One region of the Streptomyces sp. NBC_00654 genome, then DNA from elsewhere that is predicted to be linked to it. Evidence: riboswitches for the same ligand, from Rfam matches in the RefSeq annotation. Region 1 holds a riboswitch; each other region holds the start of a gene.

The links. Region 1 has a riboswitch for cyclic di-AMP ahead of OHA98_RS24975 (C40 family peptidase). Riboswitches for the same ligand answer to the same signal wherever they lie in the genome.
Positions count from the first base shown of each region.
Region 2: it holds a riboswitch for cyclic di-AMP, as region 1 does, so the genes downstream of both, OHA98_RS10830 (M23 family metallopeptidase) here and OHA98_RS24975 (C40 family peptidase) in region 1, are expected to answer to the same signal.
Region 3: it holds a riboswitch for cyclic di-AMP, as region 1 does, so the genes downstream of both, OHA98_RS05790 (C40 family peptidase) here and OHA98_RS24975 (C40 family peptidase) in region 1, are expected to answer to the same signal.
Region 4: it holds a riboswitch for cyclic di-AMP, as region 1 does, so the genes downstream of both, OHA98_RS17235 (LysM peptidoglycan-binding domain-containing protein) here and OHA98_RS24975 (C40 family peptidase) in region 1, are expected to answer to the same signal.

Region 1 is NZ_JAPEOB010000002.1:1,062,552-1,066,171, reverse strand. It holds gene OHA98_RS24985 (LysR family transcriptional regulator) at 1-705, opposite strand, end outside; gene OHA98_RS24980 (LysE family translocator) at 778-1,419, shown strand; gene OHA98_RS24975 (C40 family peptidase) at 1,450-1,920, opposite strand; cyclic di-AMP (ydaO/yuaA leader) riboswitch at 1,924-2,110, opposite strand; gene OHA98_RS24970 (hypothetical protein) at 2,642-2,950, opposite strand; gene OHA98_RS24965 (ATP-dependent Clp protease proteolytic subunit) at 2,958-3,593, opposite strand.
Region 2 is NZ_JAPEOB010000001.1:2,514,760-2,518,379, forward strand. It holds gene OHA98_RS10825 (pitrilysin family protein) at 1-1,220, shown strand, start outside; cyclic di-AMP (ydaO/yuaA leader) riboswitch at 1,467-1,635, shown strand; gene OHA98_RS10830 (M23 family metallopeptidase) at 1,648-2,466, shown strand; partial or broken gene OHA98_RS10835 (GntR family transcriptional regulator) at 2,701-3,407, shown strand; gene OHA98_RS10840 (HPr family phosphocarrier protein) at 3,574-3,620, opposite strand, start outside.
Region 3 is NZ_JAPEOB010000001.1:1,303,765-1,307,384, forward strand. It holds gene OHA98_RS05785 (hypothetical protein) at 66-419, shown strand; gene OHA98_RS05790 (C40 family peptidase) at 485-1,654, opposite strand; cyclic di-AMP (ydaO/yuaA leader) riboswitch at 1,653-1,799, opposite strand; gene pcrA (DNA helicase PcrA) at 2,071-3,620, shown strand, end outside.
Region 4 is NZ_JAPEOB010000001.1:4,023,527-4,027,146, reverse strand. It holds gene OHA98_RS17240 (GMC oxidoreductase) at 1-879, opposite strand, end outside; gene OHA98_RS17235 (LysM peptidoglycan-binding domain-containing protein) at 1,067-1,951, opposite strand; cyclic di-AMP (ydaO/yuaA leader) riboswitch at 1,955-2,140, opposite strand; gene OHA98_RS17230 (FAD-dependent oxidoreductase) at 2,600-3,620, shown strand, end outside.

The DNA.
Region 1 (3,620 bases):
CACCAGGGCGTAGCCGGGGGACTCGCACACCACGGCCGGGGTGGCGCCGGCCTCGGCCAGGGCGCTCTCCACCCCGCGCCGGGGCGGATGCGTGGGCGCGCTGCTGATCAGCGGCCGTCCCGCCAGCTCGGCGACCGGCAGCCGGCCCGTCCCCTCGGCGAGCCGGTGGCCGACCGCGGTGACGAGGACCAGTTCCTCGACCAGGAGAGGCTCGACGACGACGCCCATGGGCGGGGGACCCGCGGGCGCCGGTTCGTACGCATGGGTCAGGGCGAGGTCGACCTCTCCGGCAGCCACGGCGGTGACTCCCTCGGGCGGCTCGTAGTCGGTCACGGCGAGCTCCACATCCGGATGTGCGCGCCGGAACGCGCTCAGGACCGGCGGCAGCAGGTGGATTCCGGCCGTGGTGAACGTGCCGACCCGCAGCCGCCCCCCGGAGAGCCCGGCCAGCTGAGCCAGCTCGTGCCGAGCCTGGTCCAGCTCGTCCAGGACCCTTCTGGCCCGGCCCGCCAGCAGCTCACCGGCGGCCGTCAGCCGCGCCCCGCGATGATGACGAACCAGGAGCGCCGCACCGGCCTCGCGCTCCAGTTTGGCCAGCTGCTGGGAGAGAGCAGGCGCGGTGTAGCCCAGGCGCGCGGCCGCACGCGTGATCGATCCGGCCTCGGCGACCGCCACCAGCGCCGCCAGCCGTGTCGGGTCGTACATTAAGCGTTCCTTTTGGCAGACCCAGAAGATTGCAAGTACACGCTAAAGGCTCTTCCGGTCCAGGGTGTAACCATGGACGCACAACTGCTCGCCTTCACGGGAGTCGCCGCGGGGATGGTCGCGCTGCCCGGCGCCGATTTCACCGTCGTCGTACGCAACGCACTCGCCTCGCGCCGTTCCGGGGTCGTCACCGCGCTGGGTGTCGCCGGGGGGCTGCTGGTGCACACCGCGCTGGCCGTGGCGGGCCTGGCCGCGGTGCTGGTCACCATGCCCGTGCTGTTCCGCACCGTCCAGCTCCTGGGCGGCGCGTATGTGCTCTGGCTCGGTCTCAGCGCTCTGTTCGCGTGGCGACGTCGGCCCGCCGAGGCGGACCGGACAGCGCAGCCGGAGGCCGGCCCCGTGCAGAAGGAGCTGGGACGCTCCCTGCGGCAGGGCTTCCTGACCAACGCGCTGAACCCCAAGGCGCCGGTGCTCTTTCTCAGCCTGCTGCCCCAGTTCGTGCCCGACGGGCAGCCGCCACTGCCCAGGACCCTGCTGCTCGCGGCCGTCGTCGTGGTGCTGGCGCTCATCTGGTTCCCGGCCGTGGCCCTGCTGGTGGACCGGCTGGGGCGGTGGCTGCGCCGGCCGCGTACCGCCCGTGCGATCGAGGGCGGCAGCGGCGCGGCGCTCACCGCACTGGGGCTCGTGCTGGTGACCGGACCGCTGCTGCGCTGAAGCGGGTCCGGCCGTGGGTCAGGCCGTGGGTCAGCGGACCCGTCCGTACCACACGCTGTTCGACCAGATCTTCTCCAGCCGGACCACCGCCCCGGTCTTCGGGGAGTGCCAGATCTTTCCCTTGCCCGCGTAGATGCCCACGTGGTAGACGCTGCGGCCGGAGTGGAAGAAGACCAGATCACCCTTCTTCCGCTTGGACTTCGAGATGTGGTGGGTCTTGTTGTACTGCTGCTGGGCCGTGCGCGGGAGTTTCTTGCCGGCCTTCTTGAAGGAGTAGAGAGTCAGCCCCGAGCAGTCGAACCGGCGCGGACCGGATGCTCCGTACTTGTAGGGCGATCCCTTCTTCGACGCGGCGATCGTGAGCGCCTTCGTCGAGTGCGTGGCGGCCTCGGCCTCGTTGACCAGCCCCGGCGCCAGCATGGCGGAGCCGACGGCCAAGGTGAGGACCGAGGCCGTACCGGCCCGGGTAAGCAGAGACGGGACATGTACCTGCGCAGTCATGCGCAACCCTTCGTCAGCCGCCTGTGAAGGATGACCTGTCGGGTTCGGGCTGGCGAAGTTGCCCGGCCGCACTTGGCGGCTTCACCCCGAGGGGCGACCGGTTGCCCGGCCGACCCGTTGTGCTCGGGTCCTCCACTCCTGCCGATCCACTTCTGTCGACCAGTCATCCGGGCAGTGGCAGGACTCGGCGTCCGCCCGGACCGCCCCGCCGCGGTGGCGGGGGCTTGTCGTCCCAGGGATCTTGACTCACGAAGTGCCGGATTTCCGAGCTGAAACAGCGATTTGTGAGAGTCGTCACGACTGATCCGTTCGGGTGGACGAGCCCGATTTCCGCCCTCGGCCGGGCTGCCCGACCAGCCTCGCACCAGCGACGGAACGTCAGATTCCGAGTACTGTCCACGCGCTGAGCGCAAGTTGGGCTGTCCCTCGTGAGGGGGAATGCCTACGCCGAACGAGGGAGGAAATCTGATCTCCTTGCCGGGCGTGTCGCGGGGCGGGCGCGGAGAGGTGTGGCGGGGCGCGGAGGGGTGCGGAGGCGCGCATGAGATGCGGCGAGGTGTGGAGTGGTGAGGAGTGGTGAGGACTGGCGTGGCCAGGTCCCGGCTCCCCGTGATCGGGAGCCGGGAGCCGGTGGCGGACGTGGTGCCGGGCGTTGTGCCGGATGCGGTGCCGAGGGGTCGGCCGGGGCGGACCCCGGCCGAGTGGCGGGCCTGGGGTCCGGTCAGCCCACCGGCGGCGGGGGCATGGTGACCCGGCCGGCGCGCCGTTCTCCGTCCAGCAGGCGCAGGGCCCGCGCCAACGTCGCCGCGTGGATCTGCGCTTCGCCCCGTTCGTGCATCAACGCCAGGGCGTCGCGCAGCGCCGTGGCCCGGGAGGCCAGGGCCTGCGCGGCCCGGAGCGCGCCATAGGTGTCACTGCCTCGGGCCGGGTTGATCCGGCCCAGTTGGTCGAGAACTTCCAGGTAGCGGTCGATGAACTCCCCCTCGGCGCGGGTCAGCGCGGGGAGCGGCGGGTACTCCGGTGGAAGCATGGTGGGTTCACCTCGGGGGGTGCGGCGGCCGGGACGGGCCGCGGTTCTCCATGACGTGGTCCACGAGCCCGTACGCCTGGGCGGCTCGGGCGTCGAGGATGGTGTCGCGCTCGATGTCGGCGGTGATCTGCTCCGTGGACCGGCCCGTGTGACGGGCCAGCATGGCCGCGAGCATCTCGCGCACCCGCATCAGCTCGCGTGCTTCGATTTCGAGATCGGACGGCTGGCCCTGGACCGGTTCGTCCAGCGTCGGCTGCCGGATGACTACCCGGGCGCCGGGCAGGGCATGTCGGCGGCCCGGCGCGCCTGCCGCCAGCAGCACGGCGGCGCTGGAGAAGGCCTGGCCGAGGCAGAACGTCTCCACGTCGCACGCCAGGTACTGCATGGTGTCGTAGATCGCGGCCATGGCGTTGAACTCGCCGCCGGGGGAGTTGATGTAGAGCGAGATGGGCCGGTCCGGCTCGGCGTGCTCCAGATACATGAACTGTGCGATCAGGTCGGTTGCCGCGGTGTCGTCGACCGGGGTGCCGAGGAAGACGATCCGCTCGGACAGCAGCTTGGAGTACGGGTCCAGGGTCCGGGTCCCGGTCGCGGTGCGCTCGGTGAACTCCGGCAGGACGTAACGGGCGGCAGGTCGGATCATGGCGGTGCCTCTCCTGGGGTCTGCACG
Region 2 (3,620 bases), on a different contig from region 1:
CCGAGCCCGAGGGGCTCGACGGCGTGGCCACGATCATGTCCCGGGCACTGTCCGAGGGCACGGACAAGCGCAGCGCCGAGGAGTTCGCCGCCGAGCTGGAGCGCTGCGGTGCCACGCTCGACGCGCACGCCGACCACCCCGGCGTCCGGGTCTCCCTGGAGGTTCCCGCTTCCCGGCTGGCCAAGGCGCTGGGCCTGGTCGCCGAAGCGCTGCGGGCCCCGGCCTTCGCCGAGAGCGAGATCGAGCGCCTCGTCGGCAACCGGCTCGACGAGATCCCGCACGAGCAGGCCAACCCCGCGCGGCGCGCCGCCAAGCAGCTCTCCAAGGAGCTGTTCCCGGCGACCGCGCGCATGTCGCGCCCGCGCCTGGGCACCGAGGAGACGGTGCGGCGGATCGACGCGGCGGCCGTGCGCGGCTTCTACGACGCCCATGTCCGCCCGTCCACCGCGACGGCCGTGATCGTCGGCGATCTGACCGGGGTCGATGTGGACGCGCTGCTCGCCGACACCCTCGGCGACTGGTCCGGAAACGCCGGCCAGTCCCGTCCGGTGCCGCCGATCACCGCCGACGACACCGGCCGTGTCGTCATCGTGGACCGTCCCGGCGCGGTGCAGACGCAGCTGCTCATCGGCCGGATCGGCGCGGACCGGCACGACAGCGTCTGGCCGGCCCAGGTGCTCGGCACCTACTGCCTGGGCGGCACCCTCACCTCCCGGCTGGACCGGGTGCTGCGTGAGGAGAAGGGCTACACCTACGGTGTCCGCGCCTTCGGCCAGGTCCTGCGCTCGACGGCTCCGGGCTCGGCCTCCGGGGCGGCGGGCGCCGCGATGCTGGCGATCAGCGGCTCGGTGGACACCGAGTCCACCGGACCGGCGCTGGCGGACCTCTGGACGGTGCTGCGGACCCTGGCGGCCGACGGGCTGACGGATGCCGAGCGCGAGACGGCCGTGCAGAACCTCGTGGGGGTCGCCCCGCTTAAGTTCGAGACCGCGGCGTCGGTCGCGGGCACCCTGGCCGACCAGGTCGAGCAGCACCTCCCGGACGACTTCCAGGCCCACCTCTACGCCCGCCTCGCCGAGACGGGCACGGTGGAGGCGACCGCCGCCGTGGTCAACGCGTTCCCGGTGGACCGGCTGGTGACGATCCTGGTGGGGGACGCGGCGCAGATCGAGGAGCCCGTGAAGGCCCTCGGCATCGGTGAGGTCTCGGTCGTCAGCTGACTCTCCGGGTACGCGGTCAGCGGGCGCTCGATGCTCCCGCTGTCGTATACCGGGGCACAGGGGACCCCGGTGCGACTCGTCGCGCCGGGGTCTTCCTTTTTGTCCGATTAGGTTCCTTTGCGGGGGAAGTTGCTCTTCTGTCCTGTGGGATGAGCGACAAAACCCGCTGTCCGTTTGCTGCGGGAAAGTTGTGCCGCTTAGCGTCGGCTCCGCTGTCCGTCATCCGTATGCCGCGTCCGCGGCGCCGGGCAGCCATCGCCGAGTCCCCGTCAGGCGCGAGCCTGGGGAGCCGGGGACCCACGAAGTCCCTGGGGTGAATCGGATGCCCGTGCCCCGTACGAGGCCCAGGTGTCCGTAGGAGACCTTCCTGCTCCGAACCCGTCAGCTAACCCGGTAGGCGAGAAGGAAGGAAAGGATCAGCCCCTCCATGGCGTTCACCCGTGCCACCGGGAAGCACCGTGCCCCGAGCCGCCTGACGCGCAAGCGCGCCCAGGTCGCCGGCGTCGCGGCTCTGGCCACCACCGGCGTCATCGGCGGTATGGCCTCCCCGGCCCTCGCCGCGGACTCCGAGGCCCACCCCGTCGGCGACACCGGCCTGACCGCGGTCATCGCCATCGACGCCACGCTCGCCCACCAGATCGACGCCCAGGCGAAGGCCCAGGAGCACCAGGCCGAGGTCGCCGCCGAGGCGAAGGCCAAGGCCGTCGCGGAAGCCGAGGCCAAGGCCGCGGCCAGGGCCAGGGCGAAGGCGGAGGCCGAACGCAAGGCCGAGGCCCGCGCCGAGGAGGTCCGCGAGGACAAGGCGCGCGCCGCCCGCGCCGCCGAACGCGCCCGGCTGAACTCCTTCCACCTCCCGGTCGCCGGCTCGTACGTCAGCACCGGCTATCAGTCCAGCGGTTCGCTCTGGTCCTCCGGCAGCCACTCCGGCGTGGACTTCCACGCGGCCTCCGGCTCCTCCGTCGTCGCCGTCGGCGCGGGTACGGTCGTCGAGGCCGGCTGGGGCGGCGCGTACGGCAACAACATCGTGCTCCGGATGACGGACGGCACGTACACCCAGTACGGCCACCTCTCCTCGATCGGCGTCTCCGTCGGCCAGAGCGTCACCTCCGGCCAGCGGATCGGCCTCTCCGGCTCCACCGGCAACTCCACCGGACCGCACCTGCACTTCGAGGCGCGCACCACGCCCGAGTACGGCTCCGACATGGACCCGGTCGCCTATCTGCGCGCCCACGGCCTCAACGTCTGACCGTCTCCGCACCCCGCCGATGGCCCTGGCTCCCCGCCGGGGCCTTCCGCGTTTCTCGGACCGGAGCCACCGGAGCCGCCGGGGTCACCGCACCCTCCGCCGAAGTGCCCGGTGGCCGAAAGATATCCCCCGGATTTCCCTGCGCCATCGGAAATTCCGGCCGATTGTCATAGAGTCACGGAACAGGCGTCGGCCGGCCGCGTTTTTCGCGGGGATTATGGCGGAGGTTCGGACATGCGCATTCCCGCGCATTCGGTATGCACGGCAATCCGTGACGACATCGTCTCCGGTGTCTTCGAGCGCGGCAGCCGCCTCACCGAGGAGGTGCTCGCGCGGCGCTACGGAGTCTCCCGGGTCCCGGTCCGCGAGGCGCTGCGCACCCTGGAGTCCGAGGGTTTCGTCGTCACCCGCCGGCACGCCGGTGCGTGTGTGGCCGAGCCCACCGAGCAGGAGGCCGCCGACCTGCTGGAGGTCCGGATGCTCCTGGAGCCCCTGGGGGCCGCACGCGCCGCCCAGCGGCGTACCGAGGCCCATCTCAAGGTGCTGCGCGGCCTGGTCAGGCTGGGGCAGGAGCGGGCCCGCCGGGGCGAGGGCGAGGATCTGCGCTCGCTGGGCGGCTGGTTCCACGAGACCCTCGCGCAGGCCTCCGCCAGCCCCGGTCTCATCGCCCTTCTCGCCCAGCTGCGCCACAAGACCGCCTGGATGTACGCGGTCGAGCAGCCCGTCCGCCCCGCCGACTCCTGGGCCGAGCACGGCGCCATCGTGGACGCCGTGGCGCGCGGCGACGCCGAACGGGCCAGGGCGCTGGCCGCCCAGCACGCCGAGCGGGCCATGTCCGCGCACCGGCCGCGCCGCACCGCCCGCCGGGTGTCCGCGCTCCGGGCCGGGACCGGGTGAGCGATCCGCAACACGGCGTAAACATCGCGGGTGTCCGGCATTAACAATTACGCCGTATACAAAGTGAAGTAATTCCGCAGGGCTTTGTTTCCGCTGCCCGAATCAGGTCGGGCGGTAATTGTGTGCCGATAGGAACGAAAGAGCCGCGGCTCCCTGTCGGGATACCGCGGCTCGGTCGGGGAAGAAACCCCGGTCTGATCCGTGCGGGAATCAGACCGTCTCCGGAAGCTCCTCAAGACCCTCGGCGACCAGCTTCG
Region 3 (3,620 bases), on a different contig from region 1:
GTGAGGTGGTGCTACGGCCAGGGCCGCGATCCGCGGTTCGGGGCAGGGCCCTAGGCTGCGGGACCATGGACGTACTCATCAATATCTTCGTCGCCCTGCACATCATCGGCATCGCCTCGTTGCTGGGAGGTTTCCTGACCCAGATGAAGGCGATGGGCGCGGGCACGGCGCGATTCGTTCCGGCCATGCTGCACGGTGCGCTGACCATGCTGGTCACCGGCGTCGCCCTGGTCGGGCTCAACCAGGCCGACGACCAGACCGTGAACAACATCAAGATCGGCGTGAAGCTGCTGATCCTGGTCGTCATCCTCGCGCTCGTCTACATCAAGCGGGACGAGGAGAAGGTCGACAAGGGCGCGTTCGCCGCGGTCGGCGGTCTGACGGTCGCCAACATCTTCATCGCCACCCTCTGGACCTGAGCCGGCCGGTCCCGTCCCGGAGCGCCCCGGGACGGCCTTCACCGGCCGTCCGGGGCGTCGCGCGGTCAGGCGGGGCGCACGCTGCCGTAGATCGGCATGTAGTAGATCGACTCCTCGCGCACGTTCGCGCCCGGCTTCGGCGCGTGGATCATCATGCCGTCGCCCTTGTAGATGCCGACGTGACTGATGTCGTCGTAGAAGAAGACCAGGTCCCCGGGGCGCAGATCCGCCGTGGCCACCCGGGTGCCGACCTTCACCTGGTCCCAGGTCGTACGGGGGAGGTCGACCCCGGCCGCCTTCCACGCCGCCTGCGTCAGCCCGGAGCAGTCGTACGAGGCGGGGCCCGTCGCGCCCCAGACGTACGGCTTGCCGATCTGGCCGCGCGCGAACGCGAGGACCTTCTCCGCCTTGGCGGCGTAGCCGCTGTCCGGCCCCGATCCGGTGTCCGTCCCGCCACCGGTGCCGCTCCCGGAGTCCGGCTCCTTCGCGGCCTCCTCCTTGGCCTTCCGCTCGGCCTCCGCCTCGGCGGCGGCCTGCTGACGCGCCAGCTTCTCCGCCTTGATCCTGGCCTCGGCCTTCTTCTCGCGCTCCAGCTCCGCCAGCCGCGCCTTCTCCTGGGCGGTCAGCGTCGACAGCAGGGTGCGCGCCTCGGTCAGCTTGGTCTGCACGCTCTGCTTGCTGGTGCGCAGCGTGGCCTGCGACTCGGTGAGCGTCTCCAGGCTCTTCACCGCCTCGGTGCGCTTGACCGCCGCCGCGGACTGCTGCTCGCGGAAGTCGGCGACGGCCTTCTGCTGCTGGCTCGTCATCCGGTCCATCAGCTGGTCCTGGTCGAAGTACGCCTGCGGGTCGTCCGCCAGGAAGAACGTCGCGGTGGGCGCGATGCCGCCGGTGCGGTACTGCGCCGCCGCGTAGTTCCCGAGGGCGCGGCGGGCCTCGTTGACCTTGTCGGCGCGCTTGGCCACATCGTCGAGCAGGGCGTCGACCTCGGCGCGCTGGTTCGCGGAGGCCGCCTTCGCCTCGTTGTACTGCTGGGTCGCGGTGCCCGCCTGCCGGTAGAGGTCGTCGACCTTCTTCCGGACCTCCTCGATCCCGGGCCTGGGCTCCGCGGGCGCGGCCGTCGCGCTCTGCGTGGAGAGCAGCGTGACGGAGGCCAGCGCCGCCGTCGTCAGCCCGACGGCGGGAGTGGTGGTGCGCACCTTCGTACGCGGTTTGCGATGCGAGGCCAAGGCCGGCATCTCCTTCCGTGGACCGCCTGCCGGGTTGGCTGTCGGGTTCGGGCGGAACGGAAGGCTGCCCTACGGCCCCGTGGGGAAGGGCCGGTTCACCCCGGTACCGCTGGTGGGTCCCCGGTCCCGGGCTGCCGTCGGGCAGTACGGATTCGGCGGGGGCGTCCGCTCGGCGTGGTTCGCCGCAAGGGGGTACGGGGCGCCCGACCGAGCACGCTAGCCACCCGTGGGGCCGCTGTGAAGGTTGATGTTCGATATGCCCGATACATTTTCGTGACCTCGGTGAATCGGGCCCGCGGGAACCGGGCGCCGCCGCCCTTCCCCTACGCGGTGTGGGTGCCCGGTCTCCGTACGTGCCCGTCCGGCCGCCCTCGTATCCGATGCGGCCACGGACTGTCGGTGCGGCGGCCTAGACTCGTCAAGCGATGAGCAGCCTCTTTGACGACAGCTTCCTGACCGGCCTCCAGCACTCGGAGGAAGGGCCCCCGCCGCCTCCCGAGGACCACGCACCCGAAGCGGTGCCGGAGGGTCTCTTCGAGGGCGTCTTCGACGCGCCCCCGCCGCCCCGCGACGGCTATTACCGGGACGGTGCCCCGCGGCCGGTCATCGACGCCGCCGCGCTGCTCGACGGGCTGAACACCGAGCAGCGCGCCGCCGTGGTGCACGCCGGTTCGCCGCTGCTCATCGTCGCCGGGGCCGGCTCGGGCAAGACCCGGGTGCTGACCCACCGGATCGCCCATCTGCTCGCGGAGCGCGGTGTGCACCCCGGCCAGATCCTCGCGATCACCTTCACCAACAAGGCCGCGGGCGAGATGAAGGAGCGTGTCGAGCAGCTCGTCGGCCCGCGCGCCAACGCCATGTGGGTCATGACCTTCCACAGCGCGTGCGTACGGATCCTGCGCCGCGAGTCGAAGAAGCTCGGCTTCACCTCGTCGTTCTCGATCTACGACGCCGCCGACTCCAAGCGGCTGATGGCCCTGGTCTGCCGCGATCTGGACCTCGACCCCAAGCGCTACCCGCCGAAGTCGTTCACGGCCAAGGTCTCGAACCTGAAGAACGAGCTGATCGACGAGGAGACCTTCGCCGGCCAGGCCGCCGACGGCTTCGAGAAGACACTGGCCCAGGCATACGCGCTGTACCAGGCACGGCTGCGCGAGGCCAACGCCCTGGACTTCGACGACATCATCATGACGACGGTCCACCTGCTCCAGGCGTTCCCCGATGTCGCCGAGCACTACCGCCGCCGCTTCCGCCACGTCCTGGTCGACGAGTACCAGGACACCAACCACGCGCAGTACACCCTCGTGCGCGAGCTGGTGGGCCCGTCCGGCGAGGCGGACGCACCCGCCGAGCTGTGTGTCGTCGGTGACGCGGACCAGTCGATCTACGCCTTCCGGGGCGCGACCATCCGCAACATCCTCCAGTTCGAGGAGGACTACCCCAACGCCACCACGATCCTGCTGGAGCAGAACTACCGCTCCACGCAGACGATCCTCTCCGCCGCCAACGCGGTGATCGAGCGGAACGAGAGCCGCCGCCCCAAGAATCTCTGGACGAACGCCGGCAGTGGCGCCCGGATCACCGGCTATGTCGCCGACACCGAGCACGACGAGGCACAGTTCGTCGCCGACGAGATCGACCGGCTGACGGACGCGGGCGACGCGAAGGCCGGCGATGTCGCCGTCTTCTACCGGACGAACGCCCAGTCACGTGTCTTCGAAGAGATCTTCATCCGCGTCGGGCTGCCCTACAAGGTCGTCGGCGGAGTGCGCTTCTACGAGCGCAAGGAGGTCCGGGACGTCCTGGCCTACCTCAGGGTCCTCGCCAACCCCGAGGACACCGTCCCCCTGCGCCGCATCCTGAACGTGCCCAAGCGGGGCATCGGCGACCGCGCCGAAGCGATGATCGACGCGCTGTCGCTGCGCGAGAAGATCTCCTTCCCGCAGGCGCTGCGCCGCGTCGACGAGGCGTACGG
Region 4 (3,620 bases), on a different contig from region 1:
CTTGTGCAGCGGTGAGACGGAGACCTTGCCGGTGGCTCCGATCCGCTCCAGGTAGGTCTTCTGCAGCGACTTCTTGCCGTAGTTGTTGCCGTAGAGGATCTCGCCGTCCAGCGCGGACCTCGGGACGGTGCCCGCCGCCTCCTGCTTCATGTAGTCCCAGTCGTACACGGCGGGCACGAAGAGGAACGGGAAGCCGGAACGTTCGGCGTGCTTGCGGCCGACCCTGGCGTACTGGTAGCAGTCGGCGGATTCGAACCACGCAGGGTCGATGGTGCCGACCCCGAGCCCGGCGTTGGCGCGCGGGTAGTAGGTGCCGTACATCTCGTCGGCGTCGACCGTGGGGAGGATGGCGCCGAAGTTCTCGCGCCGGGGGGTGACGGCCATCCCCCCGTTGACCAGCGAGCCGCCGCCGACGCCGCGGCCCTGGTAGACCGTGATGCCGCCGAACTCCTCGGCGTCCAGGATCCCGGTGTAGCGCGGGATGTTCCGGTCGATCGGGAAGCCCAGGAAGTTGCTGAGCGGCTGTTTGGTCTTGGTCCGCAGCCAGTAGGAACGGCGGTCCGGGCTGGTCGTGTTGGCGAAGATCCTGCCGTCCGGCCCGGGGGTGTCCCAGGCCATCCCCATCTCGACCATATGGACATCCACGCCCGCCTCGGCGAGTCGCAGCGCGGCGACGCAGCCGCCGTATCCGGTGCCGATCACCAGGGCCGGGACATGGGCGCCGGGATCGATCCCGGCGGGCGCCACCCCGGCCTCCGCCCTGGCCGAGGCCGGGTGGCCCGCCAGGGTCACGGCCCCAAGAAGAGAACCTGTTCCTGCAAGGAACCTTCGACGCGAGACGCCCTTGGATCTCGCATCCTGCATGGTAGTGTCACTCATGTGACATCCCTCACTCTCGACAGAGTGAAACAGGTTCTACTGTCGAATGCGTAGTAAGTCACTACACACTGACGGGTAACTTACGGTCCGGCTCAAGGCCGCCCCGGCAAAAGCCGGCGGGCGGCACGGAGCCCTGCGACTCCGTACCGCCCGTCGGCCTGCCACTCACTCCCGACACCGACGGGTGTCAGTACGCCCCGAACACGTTGTCGATCGAGCCGTACTTGTCGGCGGCGTAGTTGCACGCGGCCGTGATGTTGGCGACCGGGTCGAGGCTGTCCATCGACGTACCGGGCACGTGGTAGGCCTGGAAGGTCGGGTCGATGACCTGGAGGAGGCCCTTGGACGGGATCCCGGCGGCGGCGTTCGAGTCCCAGTTGTTGACGACCAGCGGGTTGCCCGAGGACTCGCGCATGATGTTGCGGTGGATGCCCTCGTAGCTGCCGGGGATCCCGTGCTCGGCCATGACGGCCAGCGACTCCTTGATCCAGCCGTCGAGGTCGTTCGTGTACGCCGTGGGCTGCTCGGCCGCGACGGCGACGGTACCGGTGGCGGCGGCCTGGGTAGCCGTACCGGTGGCCGTGTCGGCGGCGGAGCCGTTGGCGCCCGGCTGCGCGCTCGTGCGCTGCGAGCGGTCGGCGCGGTCGCCTCCCTCGCTCCGGTCGGACGAGGAGGCAGTGGACTCGGGCTGCGCCGGCGCCTTGGATCCGATCGACAGCTTGAGGCCGGGGTGAATCAGGTCGGGATTGTCGCCGACGGCCTTTCGGTTGTCGTCGTACAGCTTCTGCCAGCCACCACCGAGGGAATAACTGCGGGCGATCTTGGAAAGCGAATCACCCTCGACCACGGAATGGGTCGTGGCATCCGCCCGCTGCGCGGCAATTTCCTTGACGGATACGGCAGTCGGCGCCACGGCCTTTTCGGCGGTGATGGAGTGCTGCGCGGGTGCCGCGGAGGCAAAGCTCGCACCGGCCAGCGGAAGCACAAGGGCGGCTCCGCCGGTGCCCACGGCGATGAAACCGCGGGTCAGACGGGCGGACGTGGAACGACGGTACTTGCCCGTTTCGGGCATGGTGAATCCTCTCCGCCGCCTGCGAGGTGAGCTGTCGGGTTCAGGCTGGAGCTGCCTGGCCGCACGCGAATGCGACTTCACCCCAGCCGGTCCGGATACCGGACCGGCGTCTTACCTGGGTCCCCCGCTCCTGCCGTACGTGAGTAGGTTCGATTGCCGGACGGCGGCAGGATTAGGCGTTCCATCCGGATTGACGGTGACCGTAGGCGAGAAATCTTGATCGGAACAAGCCCTGAATTCCGGATCGCATTTCCTGCGCAAGATCAATTGATGGAAATCCCTGTCGGCAATCTCACGACGCGAAGTCAGATTCCCCGGCGCAGAAGGGAACCGGGCGGCGCGCCACGGCGTCCGGGGTCCGGAACGTGACGCTCACCACTGAGTCCGATAAGGGCGATTTGCGCGAGGCGCGAAACCGGCAAACAGCCTGAATGATCTTTTATGAAGGGGTGGACCAATTCCGGTCAATCGCCCAAATCGCCCATTTCGAACTCTCGGGGTGAGCCGGCGGGAGGCTCCGCGGGACCCCGGCCCGACGTCCGGACGCGACAGGGCTTAACGTGTGCGTTGGAGACTGGTAAGCCAAGCCTTACCTCTGCTGTTCGCCGTACCCTGCCCGCGCTCGTCCGCCCTAAGGAACAACACGCCATGACACGCCCCGTCCGCGTCGCCATCGTCGGAGCCGGTCCTGCCGGGATCTACGCAGCGGACGCGCTGCTGAAATCCGAAGCCGCACAGGACCCGGGTGTGTCGATCGACCTGTTCGAGCGCATGCCCGCCCCCTTCGGCCTGATCCGCTACGGCGTGGCCCCGGACCACCCCCGGATCAAGGGCATCGTCAAGGCGCTGCACCAGGTGCTGGACAAGCCGCAGCTGCGGCTCTTCGGCAACGTCGACTACCCCAACGACATCGGCCTGGACGATCTGCGGTCCTTCTACGACGCCGTGATCTTCTCCACCGGCGCCGACGCCGACCGCGCGCTCGACATCCCCGGCGCCGGTCTGGACGGCTCCTACGGAGCGGCCGACTTCGTCTCCTGGTACGACGGGCACCCCGAGGTCCCGCGCACCTGGCCGCTGACGGCGGAGAAGGTCGCCGTGCTGGGTGTCGGCAACGTGGCCCTGGACGTGGCGCGTGTACTCGCCAAGACGGCGGACGAGCTGCTGCCGACGGAGATCCCGGCCAATGTGTACGAGGGCCTGAAGGCCAACAAGGCGCTGGAGGTGCACGTCTTCGGGCGGCGTGGCCCCGCCCAGGCCAAGTTCAGCCCCATGGAGCTGCGGGAGCTCGACCACTCGCCCAACATCGAGGTCATCGTCAACCCCGAGGACATCGACTACGACGCGGGCTCCATCGAGACCCGGCGGGGCAACAAGCAGGCCAACATGGTCGCCTCCACGCTGGAGAACTGGGCGATACGCGATGTCGGTGACCGCCCGCACAAGCTGTTCCTGCACTTCTTCGAGTCGCCGGTCGAGATCCTGGGCGAGGACGGCCGCGTGGCCGGTCTGCGTACCGAGCGCACCGAGCTGGACGGCACCGGCAACGTCCGGGGTACCGGTTCCTTCACCGACTGGGACGTGCAGAGCGTCTACCGCGCCGTCGGCTACTACTCGCAGGAGCTGCCCAAGCTCCCCTTCGACGTGGGCTCCGGCACCGTCCCGCACG